DNA from 4 places in the Promicromonospora sp. NPDC050262 genome. Region 4 is predicted to be linked to each of the others. Evidence: riboswitches for the same ligand, from Rfam matches in the RefSeq annotation. Region 4 holds a riboswitch; each other region holds the start of a gene.
The links. Region 4 has a riboswitch for thiamine pyrophosphate ahead of AB0I29_RS19095 (TenA family protein). Riboswitches for the same ligand answer to the same signal wherever they lie in the genome.
Positions count from the first base shown of each region.

Region 1: it holds a riboswitch for thiamine pyrophosphate, as region 4 does, so the genes downstream of both, AB0I29_RS11025 (thiamine ABC transporter substrate-binding protein) here and AB0I29_RS19095 (TenA family protein) in region 4, are expected to answer to the same signal.
Region 2: it holds a riboswitch for thiamine pyrophosphate, as region 4 does, so the genes downstream of both, AB0I29_RS04685 (YkoF family thiamine/hydroxymethylpyrimidine-binding protein) here and AB0I29_RS19095 (TenA family protein) in region 4, are expected to answer to the same signal.
Region 3: it holds a riboswitch for thiamine pyrophosphate, as region 4 does, so the genes downstream of both, AB0I29_RS16940 (thiamine-binding protein) here and AB0I29_RS19095 (TenA family protein) in region 4, are expected to answer to the same signal.

Region 1 covers NZ_JBFAKX010000006.1:2,262-6,925, reverse strand. The annotation lists gene AB0I29_RS11030 (iron ABC transporter permease) at 1-785, opposite strand, end outside; gene AB0I29_RS11025 (thiamine ABC transporter substrate-binding protein) at 842-1,915, opposite strand; TPP riboswitch at 1,911-2,016, opposite strand; gene AB0I29_RS11020 (DUF4235 domain-containing protein) at 2,054-2,335, shown strand; gene moaC (cyclic pyranopterin monophosphate synthase MoaC) at 2,356-2,826, shown strand; gene AB0I29_RS11010 (MoaD/ThiS family protein) at 2,823-3,062, shown strand; gene AB0I29_RS11005 (MogA/MoaB family molybdenum cofactor biosynthesis protein) at 3,111-3,626, opposite strand; gene AB0I29_RS11000 (sulfite exporter TauE/SafE family protein) at 3,623-4,537, opposite strand.
Region 2 covers NZ_JBFAKX010000002.1:279,427-284,090, forward strand. The annotation lists gene AB0I29_RS04680 (glycoside hydrolase family 95 protein) at 1-2,263, opposite strand, end outside; TPP riboswitch at 2,409-2,517, shown strand; gene AB0I29_RS04685 (YkoF family thiamine/hydroxymethylpyrimidine-binding protein) at 2,576-3,238, shown strand; gene AB0I29_RS04690 (ECF transporter S component) at 3,231-3,857, shown strand; gene AB0I29_RS04695 (ABC transporter ATP-binding protein) at 3,847-4,664, shown strand, end outside.
Region 3 covers NZ_JBFAKX010000010.1:221,270-225,933, forward strand. The annotation lists gene AB0I29_RS16930 (immune inhibitor A domain-containing protein) at 1-1,856, shown strand, start outside; gene AB0I29_RS16935 (Gfo/Idh/MocA family oxidoreductase) at 1,945-2,925, shown strand; TPP riboswitch at 3,060-3,162, shown strand; gene AB0I29_RS16940 (thiamine-binding protein) at 3,273-3,566, shown strand; gene AB0I29_RS16945 (ABC transporter permease) at 3,563-4,420, shown strand; gene AB0I29_RS16950 (ABC transporter substrate-binding protein) at 4,417-4,664, shown strand, end outside.
Region 4 covers NZ_JBFAKX010000013.1:35,343-40,006, forward strand. The annotation lists gene AB0I29_RS19080 (family 43 glycosylhydrolase) at 1-917, shown strand, start outside; gene AB0I29_RS19085 (methyltransferase domain-containing protein) at 987-1,763, shown strand; gene AB0I29_RS19090 (SRPBCC family protein) at 1,747-2,178, opposite strand; gene AB0I29_RS19095 (TenA family protein) at 2,271-3,041, opposite strand; TPP riboswitch at 3,033-3,125, opposite strand; gene AB0I29_RS19100 (LLM class F420-dependent oxidoreductase) at 3,190-3,969, shown strand; gene AB0I29_RS19105 (glycoside hydrolase family 15 protein) at 3,915-4,664, opposite strand, start outside.

The DNA of each region.
Region 1 (4,664 bases), on a different contig from region 4:
GACACGGCCAGGGCCGCGGTGATGACGACGAGCTGCAGGATCGACAGCACGGAGGCGGACCGCAGGTCGAGGAACTGGGTGGTGCGGGTCCAGATCTCGGTCTCGATGGTGCCGTACCGCACGCCGCCGAGCACCAGCACCACCCCGAACGCCGTGGCGCAGAACAGGAACACGACCGACGCGGCCGACGTGATCGCGGGCGCGAGCGACGGCAGCGTGACCGTCCGGAACACGCGGGCCGGACCGGCGCCGAGCGAGGCCGCTGCCTCCTCGGCCCGGGGATCGAGGCGCTCCCAGAGCCCGCCCACGGTGCGCACCACCACGGACACGTTGAAGAAGACGAGCGCGACGACGATCCCGGCGAGCGACTCCTCCAGCCCGAGGAACCCGAGCGCGCCGCTCGGCGCGAACAGTGCGCGGAACGCCACGCCGACCACCACGGCGGGCAGCACGAACGGCACGGTCACCAGCCCGCGCGCCAGGCTGCGCCCGGCGAACGACCGTCGGTACAGGAGGTAGGCGAGCGGCAGGCCGAGCAGCACCGAGAACGCCGTGCCGAGCACGGCCTGGGTGAGCGTGAGCCCCACGAGCCGCCACGTGCGCGGGCGGGTGAGCACCTCGACGAACCCGGTGAGGTCGAGCGCGCCGTCGGGCACGAACCCGCGGACCACGAGCGCCGCCACCGGCCACGCGAAGAAGACCGCGAGGAAGCCGAGGGGGACGGCGACCGCTGCCCCCCAGAGCAGGGGCGCGGGCCGGAGGCCGTGCCCCCTGCTCCCGGTCAGGCTCGGGCTCCGGCTCCACCCGTGGTGGGCTGAGCCTGCGGCTCCGCGCCTCCGGCTCAGCCCACGACTGTCTCGGTCCACCGTTCGATCCACTCGTCGCGGTGCTCGCTCACGTCGGCCGGGTCCACCTCGAACGGGGCGTCGGCCTGGGGCGCGAACTTCTGCCAGTCGGCGGGCAGCTCCACGGCGGCGTCAGCCGGGTACATGTACATCGACTCCGGCAGGGCGGCCTGGACGTCGTGCGTGAGCAGGAAGTCCACCACCGCCCGGGCGCCCTCCGGGTTGTCCGACCCCGCGAGCACGCCCGCGTACTCGACCTGCCGAAAGCACGTCTCCAGCAGCGCACTGGTGGTCGACTCCGAGCCGTCCTCGCTCACCGTGAACGCCGGCGACGTCGCGTAGGACAGCGCGAGCGGCCGCTCGCCGCCCTCGCCCGCCCCGGAGAAGTCGACGTAGTAGGCGTCCTCCCACGAGTCGGCGACCTTGACGCCGTTGTCCACCAGCGAGGCCCAGTAGTCCTCGAACCCGTCCTCGCCGAACGCCCCGATCGTCGCCAGCAGGAACGCGAGGCCCGGGGACGACGTCGCCGGGTTGGTCACCACGAGCAGGTCCTTGTACTGCGGGTCGGCCAGGTCCTCCAGCGTCGTCGGCACGTCGAGGCCCGACTCCTCGAACCAGGCCTCGTCGGCGTTCACGCAGACGTCGCCCTGGTCGACGGGCGTGAGCGCCCCGCCGAGCTGCTCGGCCCCCTCCGGGAGGTCGGCGGGCGTGTACTCCTCGACCACGCCCGCCTCCAGCGCGCGGGAGGCGAACGTGTTGTCGATGCCGAACACGGCGTCCCCGAGCGGGGCGTCCTTGGTCAGCACGAGCTGGTTCACCAGTGTGCCGGCGTCGCCCGCGGCGCTGACCTCGACCGTCGTGCCGGACTCCTGCTCGAACTGGTCGATCAGCTTCTCGTCGAGCGCCCAGGAGTCGTGGGTCACCAGCGTCACGGTCCCCGGGTCGCCCGCGCCGGACGCGTCGTCGCCGGAGCCGGAGCCGCCGGAGCAGCCGGCGAGCAGCAGTGCCGCCGACAGCGCGACCGCGACGGTAGGGATGGTGCCCCCGTGGGCACCGGAAAGACGCGACATCGTTCCTCCGACTTCCTCCGCCGGTGTTACCCGGATCAGGTTCAAGGGTCTGCGGCTCTCCGCACTCTCAGCGCCATCGGGGCGCTCCCCTGTCGTTTCCATGCAGCCTAGTCGGCCCGCGAGGGCTACGGTGTGGAGGTGGCCAAGATTGAGACGGAACAGACACTCGCCGAGAAGGTCGGCACTCTCGCCCTGACGCTCGCGGCCGGCTGGGTCGCGCAGAAGGCCGTCAGCATGATCTGGAAGGGCGTGACGGGCAACGACGCGCCGAACAAGCCGGACGACCCCGAGCTCGACATGGTGCAGGCGACCGTGTTCGCGGCCGTCGCCGCCGGGACCGCGGTGTTCGCCAAGCGGCTCGCCGCGAAGGGCGCGCACCGCGCCGCGGTGCGGATCGCCGCACGGCGCAGCGCCGTGTGAGGGCATGACACCCTGGTGCCGTGAGCTTCACGCACCTCGATGACCGCGGCCAGGCCCGCATGGTCGACGTCACCGCCAAGCAGCCGACCGTCCGCTCGGCGACGGCCTCGGGCCTCGTCCGCTGCGCCCCCGCCGTCGTCCAGGCCCTGCGCGACGGCGCCGTGCCCAAGGGCGACGTGCTGGCCGTGGCCCGCGTCGCGGGCATCGCCGCGGCCAAGAAGACGCCGGACCTGCTGCCGCTGGCCCACGTGATCGGCGTGCACGGCGCGGCGGTGGACCTGGAGGTGACCGACGACGGCGTCGTCGTCACCGCGACCGTCCGCACGGCCGACCGCACCGGCGTCGAGATGGAGGCGCTCACCGCCGTCGCGGTCGCCGGCCTGGCCGTGATCGACATGGTGAAGGGCCTGGACAAGTCGGTCTCGCTCGCGGACGTGCGGCTGGAGCGCAAGACGGGCGGCAAGTCGGGCGACTGGGTGCGTGCCGAGTGATCACGGTCCGCTACTTCGCCGGCGCCCGGGAGGCCGCGGGGCGCACCACCGAACAGCTCGACGGCCCGACGTCGGTCGCCGCCCTCCGCGGTGCCCTCGCCGCCGCCCACCCGGCCCTCGGTGACGTGCTGCCGAAGTGTGCGCTGCTGGTCGCGGGCGCCCGCGCCACGGCGGACGAGGCGACCGTCCCGGACGGCGTCACGGTCGACGTGCTCCCGCCCTTCGCGGGCGGCTGACGCCCGGCCGGCGGGCCGCTGGCGCCTGACGGCACGAACCCGGCGGTGCTACCCCGGCACGGGAGCCGGGTGGTCGCCGCCGTCGAGCTGGGAGCGGACGTGCGGCCAGAGGCCGAGCACCACGTCGAGGCCGTCCCGCACGCCCCCGGACGACCCGGGCAGGTTCACCACGAGCGCCCGCGTCCCGGTCGCGGACCGGGCCACGCCCACCAGCCCTCGCGAGAGCGCCGCGGTGGGGATGCCCGCGCCGGTGCCCCGCTGCCGCACGGCCTCGGCGACGCCCGGTACCTCGTAGTCCAGCACCTCGCGCGTGCCCTCGGGCGTGAGGTCGCGAGGCGTGATCCCCGTGCCCCCGGTGGTCACCACCAGACGAGCGCCGGCGTCGAGCGCGGTCCGCAGCACGTCACGGACCGGCTCGACGCCGTCGGGTACCAGATGGGTGACCAGGTCGGTGAACCCCGCCTCACGCAGGATCCGCGCCGCCGCGGGACCGGAACGGTCCTCGGCCTCGCCGCGGGCACAGCGGTCGGAGACGGTGATCACCGCTACCTGGTCGGACGTCATGCCGACACGCTATCGGCCTCCGGCTTCTCGCTCACGGCGGCCTCCTCGGCCAGGGCCTTGCGGTGCGCCCGCACGGACCAGACGACGGCGGCGGCCCAGCCCAGCCAGATCACCACGTAGATCGGGATCTTGACCGGGTCGGAGGCGGCGATCCAGTCGCTGTTGAGCAGCGTGCGCGAGTTGGTGAGCACGATGACGCCGCCCACGAGCGAGCCCAGGATGCGCGGCGGCACCAGGCGGACCAGCCAGGCCGCGATCGGCGCCGCGATCAGGCCACCGATGAGCAGGGCGAGCACCCAGGTGAAGTCGATGCCCTCGCCGCTGAGGCCGACGAAGAAGCCGACGCTGGCGGCGACCGCCACCAGGAACTCGCTGGTGTCGATCGAGCCGATCACCTTGCGCGGCTCCAGGCGGCCGCTCGCGAGGATCGCGGGCGTGCCGACGGGGCCCCAGCCGCCGCCACCGGTGGCGTCGAAGAAGCCGGCCACCAGGCCGAGCGGAGCAAGGAACCGCTTGCGCAGCGGCTTGTCCGAACGGGTCGGCAGGCCCTGCACCGTGAAGCGCAGCAGCACGTAGAGGCCCAGCAGGAGCAGGATCACCGACATGACCGGTCCGGCGACCTCCGTCGACAGCGACGAGAGGAACGTGGCGCCGGCGAACGCGCCGATCGCGCCGGGGATGCCGATCTTGGCGACGACCTTCCAGTCCACGTTGCCGAAGCGCCAGTGGGAGGCGCCGGACGCAAGGGTCGTACCGATCTCCGCGAGGTGCACGGTCGCCGACGCGGCGGCGGGGTTGGTGCCGATAGCCAGCAGAAGCGTCGTGGAGGTGACGCCGTAGGCCATGCCCAGACTGCCGTCCACCAGCTGCGCGCCGAGGCCGACGAGCGCCAGCAGGATCAGGGTTCTCATGGTCGTGACCTTCCAGGTCCGGGGGGATACGACACAGGGCCATGGCAAAGTGAGGCCCGCGTCAAGGTAACCACCTAACCCGGTCGGAAACAACAAGCATCTCAGAGATCGGATAACGGCGCACGGG
Region 2 (4,664 bases), on a different contig from region 4:
GGATCGTCGCCTGCGTGACCTGTCCCCGACGCCAGACGACGTCGACCTCGAACCCGCCGCGGGCGCCGACGCCGGTGACGCTGCCGCGGTCCGCCCAGGCCGCGGGCAGCGCGGGCAGCAGCTCGATGACGCCGGGGCGGGAGTAGAGGACCATCTCCAGGGCGGCGGCCGCGCCCCCGAGGTTGGCGTCGATCTGGAAGATCGTGTAGCTGCCCTGGCTGTACATGTCGAAGAAGTTCGGGGCCGTGCCGTTGCCGTTGTCCACCGACGGGCGCAGCACCGTCAGGTAGAGTTGGTACGCCTTGTCGGCGTCCTTGAGCCGGGACCAGCACAGCGACCGCCAGGCGCACGCCCAGCCGTAGTTGTCCGTGCCCCGGGCCGTGAGCAGGTTCCGGACGCCGTCGATCAGCTCGGCCGGGCTCGTGTCCGTGGCGATCCGGTCGCCCGGGTAGAAACCGACCAGCGGCGAGAGGTGCCGGTGGGTGACCTCGCCCAGGTTCGCGGGGCTCATCCACTCCTGGAGCCAGCCTGTCTCCGGGCTGACCTCGGGCAGGTGGAGCCGGGCCTGGAGGTCCGCGAGCTCGGCGGCGAGGGCGGCGTCCCGCCCCAGGCGGCGCGCTGCGACCTGCACCTGCTGGAACAGGTCCCAGGCCAGCTCCTGGCCGTAGGTGGTGCCGCGAGCGTCGGGGCCGTGCTCGGGCGACCAGGCCGTGTCGTCGACGAGCACCTCGCGCGGGGCGCCGCTCGGGTCCGTCACGGTGACGGTGACCAGCCGTGCCCGCCAGAACTCGGCCGCACCCCGCAGCACCGGGTAGATCTTCTCGAGGTAGGCCTGGTCCTGGCTGTACTCGTAGTGGCGCCACAGCGTGCTGCACAGCCAGGCGTTGCCGGCCGGGTGCCACGCCCAGCCGCTGCCGCCGTAGATGTTCGTGGAGAAGGCGATGGCCCAGCCCGCGATCTCGCCGCTGGAGTTCCGGAACCGGTTGCGCGGGTCGTTGTAGAGCCGGCCGGTCACGTCGGTCCAGACCGGGAGCTGTGCGACGCAGTAGTCGGCGAGAGGGACCGCGCACTCGCCGAGCCCGGCGGGATCGGCGAGCCAGTAGTTCATCTGGATGTTGATGTCGGTGTGGTAGTCCGCGTACCAGTCCGGTGTGTTGTTGTGGACCCACACGCCCTGCAGGTTCATGGGCAGCCGGTCGCGCGAGCCGGTGATGGTCAGGTAGCGCCCGTACTGCACGTACGCGGCCTCGAGCTCCGGGTCGGGTACGTCGGGGTCGGCGTGCCGGGCGGTCAGCCGGGACCACGAGTCCAGCTCCCGCTGGGCCGTGGTGGAGTCGCCCAGGTCGATCGACATGCGCCCGTACAGACGCCGGTAGTCGGCGACGTGCGTGGCCCGCAGCCGGTGCCCGGCCACGCGGGCGCCGGCGGTGACCTTCTCGACGGCCAGCGCGAGCGGGTCGGCCGACGGGTCGCGGAAGTCGCGGGCGGCGTCCGGCACGTAGTCGGTGCCCGCGCACACCACGATCAGCAGGTCCGTGCAGTCCTCGAACGACAGCACGCCGCCGTCGGCAGCCACCCGTCCGGTGGTGCTCACGGCAGTCACCGCCGCCGCGTGGCGCAGCCCGTTGCCGAGCGCCCCCGCGAAGGACAGGTGCCGCCCGTCGGCGGACGTCGTCTCCCCGTGGGTACCGTCCAGCGCGATGGTGCCGGTCAGGGGTCCGCCGGTCAGCCGGATCACCACGACGTCGTCGGGATGGCTGGCGTAGGCCTCACGACGGAAGCGCCGGCCGCCGTGGCGATAGGTGGCGGACACGACCCCGTTGGCGAGGTCGAGCTCGCGCCGGTAGTCGCCGACCGCGTTACCGCTGTGCGCGGGGACCGCGACGCGCACCTTCGCGAGGAGCCCGAAGCTGCCGAAGTCGTCACGACCGTACGGCAGCTGCCCGTCGTCCAGCAGGACGTCGTTGCGTCCGCCGGTCCAGAACGAGCCGTCGGTCAGGTAGAGCGCGTCGTCGCCGGGGCCGCCGGTGACCAGGCCCCCGAGCCGGCCGTTGCCGATCGGCAGGCCCTCCTCGATGATCCGGTCCTCGGCGGCCGGCTCCGGGTACCACAGCGTCGTGGCCGCCGACGGAGGCACTGCCGGGTCGGACTCCGGGCGCACGGGCGTGGCGTGCGCGGCGAAGGGGACCCCGCCGAGCGCGAGGCCCGCGCCGGCGGCGCCCGTCAGGCGCAGGAAGTCACGGCGACTTGATTCGAAGGTCATGGCGGGTGCTCCGTTCGTCATCGAGCGAGCTCAACCAGGCGTCCGGGAACCTAGCACGAACAGGGGTGATAAACGGGCAAAACAGCCGAAGCGTCCAGGTGCTCAGCCGGAATGTCCAGGTGGTGTGACGGGTGCTGTTACGGTGAGCGCCGAGCACGGGAGTCCGGTATGCCGGGCTGAGAGGGAGTAATCGAACTCCGACCGTTGAACCTGATCCGGATCATGCCGGCGCAGGAAGCGACCTCAGGACGTGGCCGTACCGGTCCCGTCCTCCTGTGCCCGACGGACATCCGACGGACAGGGGAGGACCTCATGGCGGACCACGCCACCGTGACCGACGAGACCGCAGAGCTGCGCGGCGACCCGATGCGCTTCGGCGTCGGCGCGCGGATCACCGCCGCGGTGATGTCGGACGACTACGTCGACGTGATCCTGGGCGCGCTGCGGCAGGCCGACACCACAGGGCTGGTCGTCGAGACCGGCGACGTGAGCACCTACGTGGGCGGCGCCGAGGCCGACCTGCTGCGGTACGTGACCGACCTGACGGCCGGGATCGCGGCGTCGGGCAGGCACGCGACGATCACCGTGCACCTGTCCCGGGGCTGCCCGGGCGAGGTGGTGTGCGAGCTGCCCGGCGGTGCCGGCCCGCGGGTCACCGAGGTGCCCCAGGGGCGCGACACCGGCCGGTTCGTCTCGGCCGAGTGGGCGCTGTACCCGCTGGCCGACGACGTCCGCGCGGACGTGACGCCGGACCACATGCGCGACATCTACGCCGCGATCGAGCTGGCCAAGGACAACGGGACGTTCCGCGGCTCGCAGCACTTCGTCACCCGCCTGGAGGGCGACGCCGGACGGGTGCTCGCCAGTGCCTTCGCCGGCTGGGTCCTCGCGGGACGCACGGTGCAGCACGTCACCAGCCACCTCACCCTCTCGGTGAACAGCCCGAGCCACACCGCGGCCGGCACCGATGAGTGAGCCGACGACGCGCCGCCGGGCGCGGCTGCCGCTGCGTGACATCGTGCTCATGGTGATGCTCGGCGTGGTGTTCGGATTCCTGTACTGGGCGCTCGTGCAGGCGTGGAACGGGCTCGCCGTGGCGATGGGACCGGCCGGCGACCTGGCCCAGCACGTGCTGCTGGGCGGCTGGCTCCTGGTGGCGCCGATCGCGGTCGCGATCATCCGCAAGCCGTTCGTGGGCATCATCGCCGAGGTGATCGCGTCCGTCGTCGAGGTGGTGTTCCTGGGTTCCCCGGTCGGGCCGCTCCTGCTGGTGGCCGCGGCGATCCAGGGCGCCGGCAGCGAGCTCCCGTTCGCGCTGACCCGCTACCGCCGGTTCGGATGGGGGGTGTACGCGGCGTCGGGCCTGCTGGGCGCGGGCCTGGTCTTCGTGTGGTCCGCGTTCCGGTTCGGCTGGTACGGACAGGACATCCTGGCGCTGCGCCTGGGGATGCAGCTCGTCTCCGGTCTCGTGCTGGGCGGCCTGCTCGCCAAGGTGATCGTCGACCGCCTGTACGGCACCGGCGTGCTCGACGAGTTCGCCATCGGCCGGGCGGACGCCGCGCTCCGCGGGCCCGTGGTGCGCCGTGAGCGCTGACGCCGTCGTCGTCGAGGCCACCGGCCTGGAGGCGGTGTATGGCACCGGCGACGGGGTGGGACCGGTCGACCTGCGCATCGACGCAGGGCAGAGCGTGCTCGTGCTCGGCCCGTCGGGGTCCGGCAAGTCGACGCTGCTCCGGCTGCTGCACGGCGCGGTCCCGCACGCCGTCCACGCGCAGGTGGACGGCGCGGTGAGCGTCGCCGGCAGGTCCGTGGCCGGTACCGGGATCGCGGCGCTCGCCGACGTCGTGGGCGTCGTGGCCCAGGACCCGGAGTCCGGCGTCTGCCTCCCCGACGTGCTCGACGAGGTCGCGTTCCCGCTGGAGAACCTCGCCGTCGACCCTGCCGCGATCGGCCCGCTCGTGCGCACGGCGCTCGAACGGGCCGGGGCGGCGGCCCTGGCCGGGCGGGCCACGGCGGAGCTGTCGGGCGGGGAGCTGCAGCGCGTGGCGCTCGCCGCGGCGATCGCGCCCTCGCCGACCCTGCTGCTGCTCGACGAGCCGACCTCCATGCTCGACGCCGCCGGGATCGACGCCGTGCGGCGCGCGCTCGACGTCGTCCGGCGCACGACCGGCGCCGCCTGGGTGCTCGTGGAGCACCGGCTCGACGAGCTGGCGGGCGACGCCGGGGCGGAGGCCCTCCCGGAGCGCTGGATCGTGCTCGGCGCCGACGGGCGCGTCCGGCACGACGTCGCCGTCGGCGACCTCACCGTGCCGATGCTCCGGGACCTGGTCGGCGAGGGCTGCTGGCTCCCGCTCGACCTGGAGCTGGAGGCGCTCCTGGGGCGCCCGCGAGGTGCGCTTCT
Region 3 (4,664 bases), on a different contig from region 4:
ACCAGGAGATGTTCTTCACCGGCCTGGAGGACCAGGACGGCGAGTCGTTCGCCGGGGTCTACGACGAGATGTCGTCGGGCCGGTTCGACCTCCAGGGCGACGTGTCCGACTGGGTGACCGTGCCGTACAGCACGGCCTCCTACGGCACCACGGAGTCCGGCACGGACATGACGCGGTTCATCCAGGACACCGCGGACGCCTGGTACGAGCAGCAGGTCGCGGCGGGCAAGTCCGCCGAGGAGATCGAGGCGTACCTCCAGTCGTTCGACGTCTGGGACCGCTACGACCTGGACGGCGACGGCATCACGGCCGAGCCCGACGGCTACATCGACCACTTCCAGGCGATCCACGCCGGGGAGGGCGAGGAGGCCGGCGCGCCCGAGTCAGCCATCTGGTCGCACCGCTGGTCGGTCAACCAGGGCGGTCTCGGCACGGACGGCCCGGCCGGCTACCCGAAGGTCGGCGGCATCAAGATCGGTGACTCCGACCTCTGGATCCGCGACTACACCACGGAGCCGGAGAACGGCGGCCTCGGCGTGTTCGCGCACGAGTTCGGCCACGACCTCGGCCTGCCGGACTACTACGACACCGCCGGTGGCGAGAACGGCACCGGCTACTGGAACCTCATGAGCTCCGGCTCGTGGATGGGCCACGGCGACGGCACCATCGGCACCACGCCGAACCACATGGGTGCCACCGAGAAGCTGTTCCTGGGCTGGCTCGACTACGAGACGGTGGAGCCGGGCGAGACCGAGCGCATCAAGCTCGGCCCGTCGTTCCACGCCACCACGCGCGCCCAGGCGGCGATCGTGAACCTGCCGGACGGCGTCGAGCAGGTCGACCTCGGCATCGCGCCGTTCGACGGCGAGTTCGTCTACTCCGGTACCGGCAACGACCTGAACAACACGATCGCGTCGCCGTCGTTCACCGTGCCGGCCGGTGCCTCGCTGACCGCCAAGGTCCAGTACGACATCGAGGTGGACTTCGACTACGCGTTCGCCGAGGTCTCGACGGACGGCGGCTCCACCTGGACCGCCCTGCCGAACAACCTGTCGACGGACGAGGACCCGAACGGCACCAACCCCGGCTCCGGCATCACCGGCAGCTCGGACGGCGCCTGGGTGGACCTGACCGCTGACCTGGCGGACTACGCCGGCCAGACGGCGCAGGTCCGGTTCCGCTACTCCAGCGACGGCGGCACCAACGAGACCGGCATCCTGGTCGACGACGTCGCCGTGGGCGACGCGCTGACCGAGGACTTCACGGACGCGGCCGACTGGTCGGCCGACGGCTTCACCACGGTGGGCGCCGACGGCACGTACGAGGTCACCTACCAGCACTACTACGTGGCCGAGAACCGCGTGTACGGCGGGTACGACGCCACGCTGAAGACGGGCCCGTACAACTTCGGCTGGAACTTCACCAACAGCAACAAGGTGGAGCACTACCCGTACCAGGACGGCCTGCTGGTCTGGTACGTGAACAGCCTGTACGGCGACAACAACGTGTCGCAGCACCCGGGTGGCGGCCAGGCCCTGCCGGTCGACGCCCGTGCCAAGGCGCTGAAGTGGTCGGACGGCACGATCGCCCGCAACCGCATCCAGTCCTTCGACGCCACGTTCGGCCTGCAGAAGACGGACGCGCTGTCGCTGCACCGTGAGGTGTCGGCCACGTCGCTGACCACGCTGCGGCTGGGCAAGCAGAAGGCCGTGTCCAAGTTCGACGACACCAACCCGCTCGCCTACTACGACCCGGCCAACCCCGGCCAGTCGGTCAAGGTCGGCGGCACCGGCACCACCATCAAGGTGCTCACGGAGGACAGCAGGAACGGTCACATGACCATCCAGGTCAACTGACCCCCGCCCGCCACTGACGTGTCAGACGCTCAGGTCCCTCGGGGGACCTGAGCGTCTGACACGTTCTGCGGGCACTACGCTCGAACGCATGACACACCTGCGATGGGGCATCCTGGCGGCCGGCGGGATCGCCGCGAGCTTCACATCAGACCTGAACGACAACGGCTTCACCGTGCAGGCGGTGGGGTCACGATCCCTGGAGAAGGCCCGCGAGTTCGCCGACCGGTTCGGCATCCCGACGGCGCACGGCTCCTACGAGAACCTCGTGAACGACCCCGAGGTCGACATCGTCTACGTGGCCACGCCGCACCCCATGCACGCGGAGGCCGCCAAGCTCGTGCTGGAGGCCGGCAAGCACGTGCTGGTCGAGAAGCCGTTCACGCTCAACGCCGCCGAGGCGCGCGAGGTCGTGGACCTGGCGGAGTCGAAGGGGCTCGTGGTCCTGGAGGCCATGTGGACCCGGTTCCTGCCGCACATGGCGCGCGTGCGCGAGATCATCGCGTCGGGCGCGCTCGGCGAGGTGCGCACCCTGCTGGTGGACCACACCCAGGACCTGCCCGACGACCCGGCCCACCGCATCAACGACCTCGCCCTGGGCGGCGGCTCCCTGCTGGACCTGGGCATCTACCCGGTCTCGTTCGCCTGGGACCTGTTCGGCGAGCCGCTCACGGTGCAGTCGCACGCGACGTTCAAGGAGACGGGTGCGGACGCCACCGTTGCCACGATCTTCGGGTACGACGGCGCCCGGGTCGCCACGACCGTCTCGGCGTCGGACACCCGCGGGCCCAACCGGGCCTCGATCCTGGGTACCGAGGGCCGCATCGAGATCGACGCGACCTGGTACAACCCGTCGACCGTGCACGTCTACGACGCCTCGGGCACCGAGACCGAGACCTTCCGCGCCGAGGTGACGGGCCGCGGCATGCACTTCCAGGCCGCCGAGGCCGAGCGTCTGGTGGCGGCCGGCGAGCTGGACAGCCCGCTGCTCCCGCGCGAGGAGACGGTGGCGATCATGGCCACCCTGGACACGATCCGCGAGCAGATCGGCCTCAAGTACCCGGGGGAGTGACCTGACCCTCCCTCCCGGTCACCTTCGAGGCCCGAGTTTCTTCGCTTTCAGCAGCCTGAAAGCGAAGAAACTCGGGCCTCGAAGGTGAGCAGGCTTCCGCACCTCCCGCGACCAGCGGTACCGTGGCCCCGCCAACGCGGGGAGCTCGGGGTAGCCGGGCTGAGAGGAAGGCCTGGGCAGCACGCCCGACGCCGTCGACCCGATCACTTGAACTGGGTAATGCCAGCGGAAGGACGTGCCTGACGGCACGGGCGTTCGGTCGAGGCCGTCCCCTGCGCGGGGGCGTGGTCGCGCGCCCCCTGTCGGGAACCGGCGACCTCCGGCATGCCCGTGCACGGAGGTCGCACATGCTCGCCGAGATCCAGGTCTCTCCCCGCCCCAGCGGCACGCCCGACGCGAAGTACGCGCACGTGGACGCCGCCATCGCCGTCATCGAGGCGTCCGGGCTCACCTACGAGGTGGGCGCCATGGGCACGTTCGTCCAGGGCAGCCCCGACGAGGTGTGGGCGCTGCTGCGCGCCGTCCACGAGGCGACGCTCGCCGCCGGTGCGGACGGCGTCCAGTCCAACATCAAGGTCGGCCAGGGCGCCGACGACGCCGGCCCCACCATCGCGGACCTCGTCACCAAGTTCCGGGCGTGAGCACCCGCGCCGTCGCGCGGCGGCGGTCCGGGCCGGACCCGGTGGTGGGGCAGCGTCCGGCATGGCGGCGCCCGGCAGGACGCGAGCCGCACCCGGTCGGACGGCGGGCCGGGCGCGTCCTCGCTCCGCTGCTGACCGTCGCGGCGCTGCTCACGGTGTGGGAGGCCTGGGTGCGGCTCGCGGGCGTGCCCGAGTTCGTGCTGCCCGCGCCGTCCCAGGTGGCGCGCACCGCCGTCGAGGTGGCGCCGTTGCTCGGCCCGCACGTCGCGACCACGCTCACCGAGGCCGCCGCCGGGCTCGCGCTCGGCGCGGTCGCCGGCCTGCTGCTCGGCATCGTGGTCACGGCCTCCCGCGTGACCGGCGACGCGGTGTACCCGCTCGTCGTGCTCACGCAGACGGTGCCGGTCGTCGTGCTCGCGCCGCTGATGATCCTCTGGGCGGGCTTTGGCCTGCTGCCCAAGGTGATCCTGGTGTCGCTCACCGTCTTCTTCCCCGTCCTGGTCTCGGCGGTGGGGGCGATGCGAGCCGTCGACGCCGAGCACTCCGACATGGTCGCCGGCCTGGGCGGTACCCGCCTGGACCAGTTCCTGCTGGTCCGCCTGCCGGCGTCGGTCCCCGGTGCGCTCGCGGGCCTGCGGGTCGCCGCGACCTACGCGGTGGGCGCGGCCGTGGTCGCCGAGTACCTCGCCGGGCAGTCCGGCCTCGGCGTGTTCGTGCAGCGGTCCCGCAAGGCGTACGCCGTGGACCAGATCTTCGTGGGCGTCGTCCTGATCGCTCTCCTGTCCGGCCTGTTCTTCGCCCTCGTCGCCGCGCTCACGCGCGTCGCGACGCCGTGGCAGAGAGGAAAATCATGAACCTGTCCCGTACCCCCGCCCTGGCCCTCGCCGCGATCGCGCCGCTGGCGCTCGCGGGCTGCGGCGCCGCCGCGGGCACCGCCGACGCGGCGTCCGACGGCGGCCTGCGCGAGGTCACCGTCGTGCTCGACTGGACGCCCAACACCAACCACTCCGGCCTGTACCTGGCCCGGGCCGAGGGCTGGTTCGAGGAGGAGGGGCTCGACGTCGAGATCGTCGAGCCCGGCGAGACGTCGGGTCTGCA
Region 4 (4,664 bases):
CGCCCGTCGGCAGCGAGCCGCTCATCTGCCCGCTGGAGGCGGGCGGCGCGATCGACGCGTCCAGCTTCGTCGACACCGACGGCACCCGGTACATCCTGTGGAAGAACGACGGCAACGCCATCGGCGCCACCACCTGGATCCACGTGCAGCGCGTGGCCGCGGACGGCCTCACCTTCCAGGGCGGCGCCACCCAGGTGCTGCGCAACGACCGGGCCGACGAGGCCGGCATCATCGAGGCGCCGGTCGTGACCAAGGTGGGCGGCACGTACGTGCTGTTCTACTCGGCGGGCCCGTACAGCACCAACTCGTACGGCACCAACTACGCGGTGGCCAGCTCGATCACCGGCCCGTACACCAAGGCGTTCCGGTTCCTCATGACCACCGACTCGCTCGACGGCGCGGTGTCCGGACCAGGCGGCGCCGACGTGCTGCGGGACGCCGGGGGCGACAAGCTGATCTTCCACGGCCACCGGGACGCGGGCGGCCGCGGCATGTACGTCGCCGACCTCGGCTGGGCGAACTCGAACCCGGTGGTGCGCGGCAGCCGGGTGCGCTACGAGGCCGAGCGCGGCACCCTGAACAACTGCACGGTCCGCGAGAACGCGGCCGGCGCGTCCGACGGCAAGGTCGCCGCCTACATCGACCACGCCGACAGCTGGGTCGACGTCGGCTCGGTCTACGTGCCGACGTCCGGCAGCTACACGCTGCACGTGGGTTACGCCAACGGCTCGGCCGTGACGGCGTCGCACACGGTCACGGTCAACGGGGTGTCCGCCGGGTCCATCAGCTACCCGATCACCGGCTGGGACAACTGGCAGCAGTCCAGCAAGGACATCACGCTGCAGGCCGGCTGGAACACCGTCCGGCTGGGCAAGGGGACGGCGTTCACGGAGCTGGACTACATCGAGGTCGCGTAGCGCGGACGCCGCGGCCCGGCCCGTCGTGATGTATCTTGACATCAAGATACTCGACGGCGAGGAGTTGTGATGGCCGACTGGAACCCCGGTGCCTACCTGCAGTACACGGACGAGCGGTCCCGCCCGTTCACGGAGCTGGTCGCCCGGGTGCCGGGCACGCCCGCCACGATCGTCGACCTCGGGTGCGGTCCGGGCCATCTCACCTCCGTGCTCCGCGCACGCTGGCCCGAGGCGCACGTCACCGGGGTGGACGCCTCCCCCGCCATGATCGACCGGGCCCGCGCCGCCGACCCGGGCACCGAGTACGTGCTGGCCGACCTCAGCACGGACGAGCACACCGCCGACCTCGTCATCAGCAACGCGGCGCTCCAGTGGGTCCCGGGGCACCGCGAGCTCCTCACCACGCTGGCCGACCGCGCCACGCAGACCTTCGCGTTCCAGGTGCCGGGCAACCACGACGCGCCCAGCCACCGGCTCCTGCGTGAGGTCGCCGCCCGCGCGCCGTACGCCGACGTCGTCGGGCCCGTCGAGCGACGGGCTACCGCCGACCCGGCCGAGTACCTGGAGCTCCTGGCCCGGCCGGGCTGGACCGTCGACGCGTGGGAGACCACCTACACGCACGTCCTGCACGGACCGGACCCGGTGCTGCGCTGGATCTCGGCGACCGGCGCGCAGCCCACGCTCCAGGCGCTGGAGGCGAAGGACCCGGCCCTGCGCGCCAGGTTCGAGGAGGAGTTCGGCGCGGCGCTCCGGGAGGCCTACCCCGAGCTCGAGCACGGCACGCCGCTGGCGTTCCGCCGGGTGTTCGCGGTGGCCACCCGGGACGGCGTCAGCCCCGCTGGGTGACCCGGGCCTCGAGCCCGGCCAGCTCGGTGTCGACGTACCGCCGCGTGCGGCCCCGCACCAGGTTGCCGAACAGCCAGGCCAGGGAGCCGGTCTGCGTGATCGCGAGCGTCACGCGGGAGCGGCCGTCGGGCAGGGGCTCGACCAGGTGCTCCGCCTGCGTGGTCAGGCCCGGCGCCTCGCTGATCCACGCGAAGTGGCGCGGCGGGTCCCACTCGTCCATCAGCCAGATCGCGAGCGGCAGCCTGGGCTGCTCGATCCGCACCTGCGTGCCGACGTCCGGCGGGTTGGGCCCGTCGATGATCTCGACCGACGTCATGGACGACGTCCAGTCGGGCATGTGCTCGACGTCGGACAAGACCGCCCAGACGGCCTCGGGCGAGGCGTCGATCTCGGCGGAGGTGCTGTAGCTCGGCATCGGTGCTCCTGTCCTGGAGGGGTGACGCCGGCGGCCGGCGTCACCCCCTAGTCTCGACCTCGGGACACGATCTCGCGCCCGACCGACACGCCTCAGGCGCGGACGGGCGGCGTCGGCCAGGTCGGGGCGGTCAGGCCCTGCTCGAAGAAGAGGTACTCGTGCACCGACGAGATCTCGAACGCCCGCAGCATGCGCTCGCGCTCGTCCGGGGAGACCCAGCGGGCCGCGTCGTCGGCCAGACGGCGGGCCTGCCGGGTCGACTCCTGGAAGGCCTCGTCGCCGTAGGTGCCGATCCAGGCCCCGTACCGGTGCCCCGCCAGGCCGCCGGGGCGGCGTCCGGCCAGGTCCACGAGCACGCTCCCGACATGCGCGTAGAGCCAGAAGCACGGCAGGAGCGCGGCGACCGTCTCGGCGTAGCTGCCCGACGCCGCGGCGTGCAGGTGGCCCGTGTACGCCGCGGTCACGGGGGACGGCACGATCGCGGCGACCTCGCTGGCCGCCAGCCCGGCGTGGGCGCCCAGCCAGTCGCGGTGCAGCGCCGTCTCGACCTCCAGGGCCGTCACGGACGACCGCGCGAGGAAGCCCTGCGCGGCCGGGTCGGGCGCCACCTGCGCGGCCCGCGCCAGGATGCGCGAGTACTCGCGCAGGTAGGCAGCGTCCTGGGCGAGGTAGAACGCGAAGGACTCGGCGGGCAGCGAGCCGTCCCCGAGCGCCCGGACGAACGGCATGTGCTCGACGGCGTCGCGCCAGCCCGCGATGCGTTCCCAGGCCTCCTCGGTGAAGGGGCGGACGGCGGCGGGGCGGGCCGGCTCGGCGACGCCGGCCGGGGTCTCGGTGGAAACGGGGACAACAGAAGTAGTCACGATGGACATCCCTTCGCCAGCATGATCTGGATCAGGTTCGACGGGTGTGGTCTCAGCCCTGGCAGGGCACCCCGTGTCACGTGCGGCAGAGGCTACCGGATCGGGCGGGCCGTAGGCTGCCGGATCGGACCGGTCGTAGGCTGCCGCCATGACAGACCGCCCGATCCGCATCGGTGTCCAGCTCCAGCCCCAGCACGCCGACTACTCCGCCCTGCGTGACGCGGTGCTCCGCGCCGAGGACGCCGGCGTCGACATCATCTTCAACTGGGACCACTTCTTCCCGCTGCGGGGCAACCCCGACGGCAAGCACTTCGAGTGCTGGACCATGCTCGGCGCGTGGGCGGAGCAGACCGAGCGCGTGGAGATCGGCGCGCTCGTGACCGGCATCGGCTACCGCAACCCCGACCTGCTGGCGGACATGGCGCGCACGGTCGACCACATCTCGGGCGGGCGGCTGATCCTGGGCCTGGGCGCCGGCTGGTTCGAGAAGGACTACGACCAGTTCGGCTACGAGTTCGGCACGGCGGGTTCGCGCATCGCGAGCCTGGCCGACGCGATGCCGCGTATCAAGGCCCGGCTGGCGGCCGGCAACCCGGCGCCCTCGCGCGAGATCCCGATCCTGATCGGCGGCGGCGGGGTGCGCAAGACGCTGCGGATCGTGGCCGAGCACGCCGACATCTGGCACGCGTTCGGCGATGTGCCGACCCTGACGAGCAAGTCCGCGATCCTCGACGAGCACGGTGCCGCCGTCGGGCGGGACACCGCCGCACTGGTCGAGCGCTCGGTGCAGGCGCAGGGCTCGCCCGCTCAGGAGGGCGAGGCCCTCGTGGCGGCCGGGGCCACGCTGTTCACCGTCGGGGTGACCGGCCCGGACTACGACCTGTCGACCGTCACGGACTGGGTCGCCTGGCGCGACTCGCGAGGCTGACCCAGCCGCAGCGCGCTGTTGACCAGACCCAGGTGGCTGAACGCCTGGGGTGTGTTGCCGAGGTGCCGGCCGGTGGCCGGGTCGTACTCCTCGCTGAGCAGGCCCAGGTCGTTGCGCACGGCGAGCAGCCGTTCGAACAGGGCGACCGACTCGTCGACCCGGCCGATGCCGTGCAGCGCGTCGACCAGCCAGAAGTTGCACACCAGGAACGTCGCCTCGGCGCCGGGCAGGCCGTCCACCTGGTCGTCGGCCTCGTTGTGGTAGCGCCGCAGCAGCCCGTCCTGGCCGAGCTCGCGCTGCACGGCGTCCACGGTGCCGACGACGCGGGGGTCGTCCCAGGGCAGGAAGCCGACCTGGCCGATCAGCAGCAGCGCGGCGTCGAGCCCGTCCGAGCCGTAGAACTGCGTGAACGTGTTCCGCTCGGCGTCGAACCCGTGGGTGCACACGTCGTCGTGGATCCGGTCGCGCACGGCGCGCCAGCGCTCGACGGGTTCGTCGACCAGGCCGTACTTCTCGACGGCGCGGACGGCCCGGTCGAAGCCCGCCCAGGCCATGACGCGCGAGTGCACGAACGCGCGGCGCGGACCGCGCACCTCCCAGAGCCCGTTGTCGAGGTCGTCCCAGTGCTCCTCGAGGTGCTCCAGCAGGGCCCGCTGCAGCCGCCACACGTCCTGGTCCTGCTCCAGCCCCGCCTC